2 regions of the Streptomyces hesseae genome follow, and region 2 is predicted to be linked to the other one. Evidence: riboswitches for the same ligand, from Rfam matches in the RefSeq annotation. Region 2 holds a riboswitch; the other holds the start of a gene.

Region 1 (3,870 bases), on a different contig from region 2:
GAAGGCCTCGGTGGCCCAGGACAGGTAGGCGGGGCGGTCGGCGGTGCGCAGGGGCAGGGTTTCGCGGAGGGCGGGTTCGTCCACCTGGATCACGGCGGTGCCCGCCGCCTCCAGGTCGGCGACCTCGTCACGCAGCGCGAGCGCCACTTGGCGGGCGGTCTCGGCGCGGGGCTGGTCGTCTCGGACGAAGGACCAGGCGAGCATGGTGACGGGGCCGGTGAGCATGCCCTTGACGGGCCGATTGGTGAGGGACTGGGCGTAGGAGGTCCAGCGCACGGTCATCGGCTCGGGTCGGGAGACGTCGCCGGCCAGGACCGGTGGGCGGACGTAGCGGGTGCCGTAGGACTGGACCCAGCCGTGCCGGGTGGCGAGGTAGCCGGTGAGGCGTTCGGCGAAGTACTGGACCATGTCGTTGCGTTCGGGCTCGCCGTGGACCAGGACGTCCAGGCCGGTCTTCTCCTGGAAGGCGACGACCTCGCGGATCTCGGCCTCGATGCGCCGCTCGTAGGCGTCGGTGCCGATGCGCCCGGCGCGCAGGTCGGCGCGGGCGGTGCGCAGGTCGGTGGTCTGGGGGAAGGAGCCGATGGTGGTCGTGGGCAGCGAGGGCAGGCCCAGGCGGGCGCGCTGGGCGGTGGTCCGCTCGGCGTAGGGCAGCGAGCGGCGGGCGTCGTCGCCGGTGACGGCGGTGGTGCGGGCGCGGACGGCCGGGTCGTGGGTGAGGGCGGAGCCGGCGCGGGAGGCCAGGTCGGCGCGGTTGGCGGCGAGTTCGCCGGCGATGGCGGCGGTGCCGTGGCCGAGGCCGCGGGCGAGGGTGACGATCTCGGTGGTCTTCTGACGGGCGAACGCGAGCCAGCGGGCGATCCGCGGGTCGATGTCGCGTTCGGCGGTGGCGTCGAGGGGGACGTGGAGGAGGGAGCTGGAGGCGGCGACGTCCACACGGTCGGCGAGGCCGAGGAGGGTGGCGAGGGTGGCCAGCGACGCCGTCAGGTCGTTGATCCAGACGTTGCGGCCGTCGACGACGCCCGCGACGAGCCGTTTGCCGGGCAGTCCGCCGGCGGCCGCGAGGTCGTCGAGGTTGGCGGCGGCGGGGCCGGTGAAGTCCAGGGCGAGGCCGTCGACGGGGGCCTTGGCCAGCACGGGCAGGGCCTCGCCCAGGCGGTCGAAGTAGGAGGCGACGAGGAGTTTCGGCCGGTCCGTCAGGGCCCCGAGGTCGCGGTAGGCGCGGGTGGCCGCGTTCAGTTCGGCCGGGGTGCGGTCCTGGACGAGGGCGGGCTCGTCCAGCTGGACCCACTCGGCCCCGGCGGCGCGCAGCGCGGTGAGCACCTCGGCGTAGACGGGCAGCAGCCGGTCCAGGAGGGTGAGCGGGTCGAAGCCGGCCGGGGCGCCGGGGGCGGGCTTGGCGAGCAGGAGGTAGGTGACCGGTCCGACGAGGACGGGCCGGGCGGCGAGGCCGAGGGCCAGGGCTTCCTGGAGTTCGCCGAGTTGTTTGGCGGGGTCGGCGGTGAAGACGGTGTCGGGGCCGAGCTCCGGGACGAGGTAGTGGTAGTTGGTGTCGAACCACTTGGTCATCTCCAGGGGCGCCACGTCCTGGGTGCCGCGTGCCATGGTGAAGTAGCCGTCCAGGGGGTCGGCCGCGAAGGCCGCGCGGTGGCGGGCGGGGATCGCGCCGACCATGACGCTGGTGTCGAGGACGTGGTCGTAGTACGAGAAGTCACCGGTGGGGACCTCATGAAGGCCGGCGGCGTCGAGATCGCGCCATGTGGCGGCGCGCAGTCCGGCGGCGGTCCGGCGCAGGGCGGCGGCGGTGACAGCGCCCTTCCAGTAGCCTTCGACGGCCTTCTTCAGTTCCCGGTCCCGTCCCTGACGGGGGTAGCCGTACACGGTGGCCCGGGCTGCCGCGGCTGCGGACTTGCTGGTCACGGAACTCTCCTTCGCGAGCTCGTCTTCCGGGATCCCGGAGGGGCCGCGAGGGGTCGCGTCGGTGCGGGCGAGCCGCCGAGTGCTCGTCCGTGCGCGCCGACCCGCCCTCGGGGTCACCGGGATCTCCGCGCGCGATCCGTTCGCGCGCGGGCAGCGGGCAGGTCTTCGGACTCGCGGGCACGTCCACCCGAGGGCGGACACCTAATGGCCGTCGCTTCCCGGGCCCGCCGGGCCCAGTGCGTATGACGGCGGTCGTTCCCGCACACCGCTGCGGGGCAGTCCCGGATTCCCACCGGGTTCCCTCTTGCGACGCGTCTGCCTGGCGGGCAGGGCGAACCGGCTGCGTGGTCAGCGTAGGCACAGAAGTCGCCCGCCGAACAGCCCTGTTCACATACCGATCACATACCGGTCACAGACAGGAGGTGAACGGCCGGCGCGGGGGCGGAGCAGGCTCGTCCGCAGCGCGCGATCCTGGCGCGTCCGCCGGTTCGTACGCCGGTGCGCATCCCCTCGCCCCATGGCGCAACGTTGGCCTGAACGGTACGGTCGCGTGGACATGACGACGGGGTGACGGAAGCCGGTGGGAATCCGGCACGGTCGCGCCACTGTGAATCCGGCCGAACGCTCGCGGCAGCGCGGCGACGCCCGGGGAGTCAGACCCGCCTCCCGTCGTCCAAGAACCCCTAGTTCTGGGACGCGTGTTTCCCCCAGGAGGTTTGATCATGGCCTATTCCGCCGTTCCCACGCCCGGCGCTCCCGTCTCCGGCTCGTCCGCCCGGCCGGAGGTCGCGCCCATATCCCTGAAGGCGATCGCCCCGTGGGCGGTCTTCTTCGGGCTGCTCATGCTGATCCTGCTGTACTTCGTCGGCGCCGAACAGGGCGCCACCTCGCTGCTGTCCGGCGAGGGCGTCCACGAGTGGGTCCACGACGGACGCCACCTGCTCGGCTTCCCGTGCCACTGATCGCCGGGGAGTCCCTCTCGTGAACACCGTCTCCGTACGGTCGCTCCTGGTGCGCGGCATGCTCGCCGGGCTGGCGGCGGGGTGCCTCGCGCTGCTCGTGGCCTATCTGCTCGGTGAGCCGTCCGTGGACCGGGCCATCGGTTTCGAGGAGGCCCACAGCCACGACGACCACGGCGTGGAGCTGGTCAGCCGCACCCTCCAGTCCACCGCCGGGCTGGCGACCGGCGTCCTGGTCTACGGCGTCGCGCTCGGCGGCATCGCCGCGCTGGCCTTCTGCGTGGCCCTGGGCCGGATCGGCCGGATCGGCCCGCGCGCCACGGCGGCCCTGCTCTCGCTGGGCGGGCTGCTGGTGGTCTATGTGGTGCCGTTCCTCAAGTACCCGGCCAATCCGCCGTCCGTCGGCGACCCCGACACCATCGGCAAGCGCACCGCGCTGTACTTCCTGATGATCGTGCTCAGCGTCCTGCTGGGCGTCGCCGCGATCTTCCTGGGCCGCGCACTGGCCCCCCGGCTGGGCACCTGGTGGGCCGGCGTCGTCGCGGTGGCGGCGTTCGTGCTGATGGCGGGGGTGGCGTACGCCTTCCTGCCCGTGGTCGACGAGGTGCCCGCGGACTTCCCGGCCACCGTGCTGTGGCGGTTCCGCCTCGCGGCCCTGGCCATCCAGTGCGTCCTGTGGGCGGGCTTCGGGCTGCTCTTCGGGCACCTGGCCGAACGGCTGCTCGTCCACCGGGCCGGCCCCGACCACTCGGCCCAGGAGGTGGCCGAACCCGTCTCCTGACCGATTCCGTTTCTCCCGTCCCCGGCGTGCGGGGCGGCCACCCGGCCGCCTCGCACGTTTTTTCGACTCTGGACTTAGTAGGACGTCCAACTATATGTTCGGGGGCACCACGAGGACGGACAGGACGGACCGCGCCCCACAAGGGCGCGCGCCCGCGGCCCCGCCGTGCCTGTCCCCGGATCTCACCTGATGAGAGCAGGCTTCCATGGT
Region 2 (3,870 bases):
CGGGCGCGGCGCGCCCTCCTGGATCATCTCCAGGAGGCGGAACAGCGCCGTGGGGGCGTTGCCCACGGCGACCACCGCGCCCTCCATCCTGTCGCGCCACAGTTCCAGCGCCGCCGCGCTGCGGGTCGTGCCCATGCGCCGCGCCAGCTCCGGCACGGCCGGGTCGGCGAGGGTGCACACCACCTCGTTGCCGGCGGGCAGCCGCTTGCGGGTGACGCCGCTGGCGACCATGTTCGCGTCGCACAGGATCGGCGCGCCCGCGAGCAGCGCCTCCCGGGCGCGGGCCACGACCGCCGGTGAGTACGCGAGGTCCTGGACCAGGTCGGTCATCCCACAGGCGTGGATCATGCGGACCGCGACCCTGCTGACGTCGGGCGGCAGCCCGCCGAGGTCCGCCTCGGCGCGGATGGTGGCGAAGGACTGGCGGTAGATGGACGCGCCGTCCTTGTCGTAGTCGAACACTGTGCCCTCGCTCGCTGGGTGGTGCATGTCGCTGGTTCTGCGTGGGTGTTGCTGCCGTGGTGCCGCCGCCGTGGCCCGTTCAGTCGCGGGGGCCGTCGGGCGACGTCGTCTCTGTGGGGTGTGTGTCGGGGTGTGCGTCGGGGCGTGCGTCTCGCGCCGCCGTGACCGCGTCGGCCAGGTCGGCGGCGGTCGTCACGGTCGTCACCGCGGGCGCCGTGACCGTCTCGTCCTCCGCCTCCCGTCGTACGGCGATCCGGTAGCCGTCGCCGGTCGCCAGGACGTCGACCCACCGGCCGCCGGGGTGGCCGCAGCGCCGTTCGCACCCGGACCAGTACACGGGCAGCGTCCCGGCGCTGCCAGGGCGCGCGGCCTCCAGGGAGGCGGTCGCGTCGGCCCGTACATCCGCGAGGGACTTGACGCACCCCGGCCGGCCGGTACAGGCGCCCGCGCCGTGCCAGGGGGAGGCGGCGGAGGTGACCAGACCCGCGTCCGCGAGCGCCGCGAGGCGCGCCGCGGCCACCGGGGCGGTGAGCCCCGGGACGACGACGCCGCGCCAGGGGGTGACGCGGAGTTCGCCGTCGCCGTCCTGGCCGGCGGTACGGGCGAGGAGCCGCCACTGGGCGGAGGAGAACCGGCCCAGGGGCGCGGCCACCGACACGGCCCACCGCCCGCCGGGCCCCTGGACCGCGCCGGGCGCGGGCGGGGAGCCGAGGGGGAGCGCGGCGCGCGGTACGGGCGCGGAGCCGATGCCGGCCGCCGCCAGCCGGGCCGCGAGCCGCTCCGTGCTCGGCCGCAGCCCGGGGGCCAGTTCGCGGACGCGCCAGGCCTTCCCGCCGCTCTCGCACAGCACCGCGAGGAACTCACGGGCCGCCAGAACGGCCGCGCGCGGCGCGTCCTGGGCGGCGACGCGCAGGGCGTCGGGGCCGGGGCCGAAACACAGGAGGGCCTGGCGGCCGTCGCCGGTTGCGATCAATGTCACATCGGGTACGAGGGCCGTGATGTCGCCCCGGCCGTCGTCGAGGCCGAAGAGGAAACGGCCCGAGAGGTCCGTGAGATCGTCCGACGCGCAGAGCAGCCGGTCGAGTTCCCGCACCCAGGGCAGGATGTCCGAGAAGCCCTTTCCATCCAGGCCGGACAGGGGAGAAGCCGCGACATTCCGGATGCGGTCGTGCCGGTCCGACGGCAACAGACCTGCCTCCCGCAGCCGCGCGCCCAGGGCGGCGCCGCAGCCGTCGGCGAGGCCGCGGAGCTGGACGTTGCCGCGGGAGGTGAGGTCGAGGCGGGTGTCGCCCAAGTCGTCGGCGGCGTCGGCGAGTGCGCTCGCCTGACGGTCCGTCAGCAGTCCGCCCGGCAGCCGTACGCGGGCCAGTGCCCCGTCGTCCGCGGCGTGCAGCCGCAGCGCGCCGGGACAGGCATCGCCGCGCTCGCGACCAGGGGGTTCGGGGGGAGTGGGCATGGCGGCGAGCATACCGACCGGGGGTGGAAGTGGCCCGTCCGGCGTTGAGGACGACGCGAGTCAGCGCGGACAAGGGGGCGGGACGGGGCGGGAGGGGGCGCGCGGGGGGCGAAGCCCTGCTCGGAAACGACGAAAGGGCGGGTCAGGGGCATCTTCCCCTCCTGGAGGCCCACCCCGCATGGCTACTATGGCAGCGCCAGCGACGGCGACAGGGGAGGAAGCCGGTGTGATCCCGGCACGGTCCCGCCACTGTGTGCCCGGCAGCGATGCCAGGTGAGTCAGGAACTCCTGCCGTCCTCCCACCGCCCGGGGCGCGGACCCCGAGGAAGGCATGCCGTGATCCTGCTTCTGTCGACGTCCGACACCGACCTGCTCAGCGCCCGTTCGGCCGGCGGCCCGGTCCCGTACCGGCTCGCCAACCCCGCCCGGCTCGCGCTCGAGGAACTCCCCGCGCTCCTGGAGGGCGCCGACCTTGTCGTCGTGCGCCTACTCGGCGGTCTGCGCGCCTGGCAGGAGGGCCTCGACCAGCTCCTGGCCGGCCCCCGCCCCGTCGTCGTCCTCACCGGCGAACAGGCCCCCGACGCCCAGCTGATGGAGGCGTCCACCGTCCCCGTCGGCATCGCCGCCGAGGCCCACGCCTACCTCGCCCACGGCGGCCCCGCCAACCTCGAACAGCTGGCCCGCTTCCTCTCCGACACCGTGCTGCTCACCGGCCACGGCTTCGAGCCGCCGGCCCCCGCCCCCGCGTGGGGCGCGCTGGAGCGCACCCCCAAGCCCGGCGCGTCCGGCCCGCTCGTCGCCGTGCTCTACTACCGCGCCCACCACATGAGCGGCAACACCGCCTTCGTCGAGGCCCTCTGCGGCGCCGTCGAGGACGCGGGCGCCCGCGCCCTGCCGCTCTACGTCGCCTCGCTGCGCGCCCCCGAGCCCGAGCTGATCGACGCCCTGCGCGACGCCGACGCCATCGTCACCACCGTCCTCGCCGCCGGCGGCACCCGGCCCGCCGACGCCTCCGCCGGGGGCGACGACGAGTCCTGGGACGCCGGCGCGCTCGCCGCCCTCGACGTGCCGATCCTCCAGGCCCTCTGCCTGACCGGCACCCGGAAGGCCTGGGAGGAGAACGACGAGGGACTCTCCCCGCTCGACTCCGCCACCCAGGTCGCCGTGCCCGAGTTCGACGGCCGCATCATCACCGTCCCCTTCTCCTTCAAGGAGATCGACGCGGACGGCCTGCCCGCCTACGTCCCCGACCCCGAGCGCGCCGCCCGCGTCGCGGGCATCGCCGTACGCCACGCCCGCCTCCGCCACATCCCCGCCGCCGAGAAGCGGCTCGCGCTCGTCCTCTCCGCGTACCCCACCAAGCACTCCCGTATCGGCAACGCCGTCGGCCTCGACACCCCCGCCAGCGCCGTCGCCCTGCTGCGCCGGCTGCGCGAGGAGGGCTACGACTTCGGCACGGAAGAGGTCCCCGGCCTCGCGTCCGGCGACGGCGACGAGCTCATCTACGCCCTCATCGACGCGGGCGGCCACGACCAGGACTGGCTGACGGAGGAGCAGCTGGCCCGCAACCCCGTCCGCATCCCGGCCGCCGACTACAAGCGCTGGTACGAGCAGCTCCCCGCCGAGCTGCGCGAGGCCGTCGAGGAGCACTGGGGCCCGGCGCCCGGCGAGATGTTCGTCGACCGCAGCCGCAACCCCGAGGGCGACATCGTCCTCGCCGCCCTGCGCCGCGGCAATCTGCTGATCCTCATCCAGCCGCCGCGCGGCTTCGGCGAGAACCCCATCGCCATCTACCACGACCCCGACCTGCCGCCCTCGCACCACTACCTCGCCGCCTACCGCTGGATCGCCGCCTCCCAGGAGGACGGCGGCTTCGGCGCCGACGCGATGGTCCACCTGGGCAAGCACGGCAACCTGGAGTGGCTGCCCGGCAAGAACGCCGGCCTGTCCGC

What was found. Region 2 has a riboswitch for cobalamin ahead of cobN (cobaltochelatase subunit CobN). Riboswitches for the same ligand answer to the same signal wherever they lie in the genome.
Region 1: linked by a shared signal. The riboswitch ahead of metE (5-methyltetrahydropteroyltriglutamate--homocysteine S-methyltransferase) and the one ahead of cobN (cobaltochelatase subunit CobN) in region 2 are both predicted to bind cobalamin.

Annotation. Positions count from the first base shown of each region.
Region 1 covers NZ_JAVRFI010000001.1:237,367-241,236, forward strand. Annotated here, with positions in the region: gene metE (5-methyltetrahydropteroyltriglutamate--homocysteine S-methyltransferase) at 1-1,920, opposite strand, end outside; cobalamin riboswitch at 2,060-2,276, opposite strand; gene RM609_RS01080 (CbtB domain-containing protein) at 2,643-2,882, shown strand; gene RM609_RS01085 (CbtA family protein) at 2,902-3,660, shown strand; gene RM609_RS01090 (CoA-acylating methylmalonate-semialdehyde dehydrogenase) at 3,866-3,870, shown strand, end outside.
Region 2 covers NZ_JAVRFI010000004.1:353,111-356,980, forward strand. Annotated here, with positions in the region: gene RM609_RS09660 (precorrin-8X methylmutase) at 1-489, opposite strand, end outside; gene cobG (precorrin-3B synthase) at 542-1,930, opposite strand; cobalamin riboswitch at 2,093-2,225, shown strand; gene cobN (cobaltochelatase subunit CobN) at 2,255-3,870, shown strand, end outside.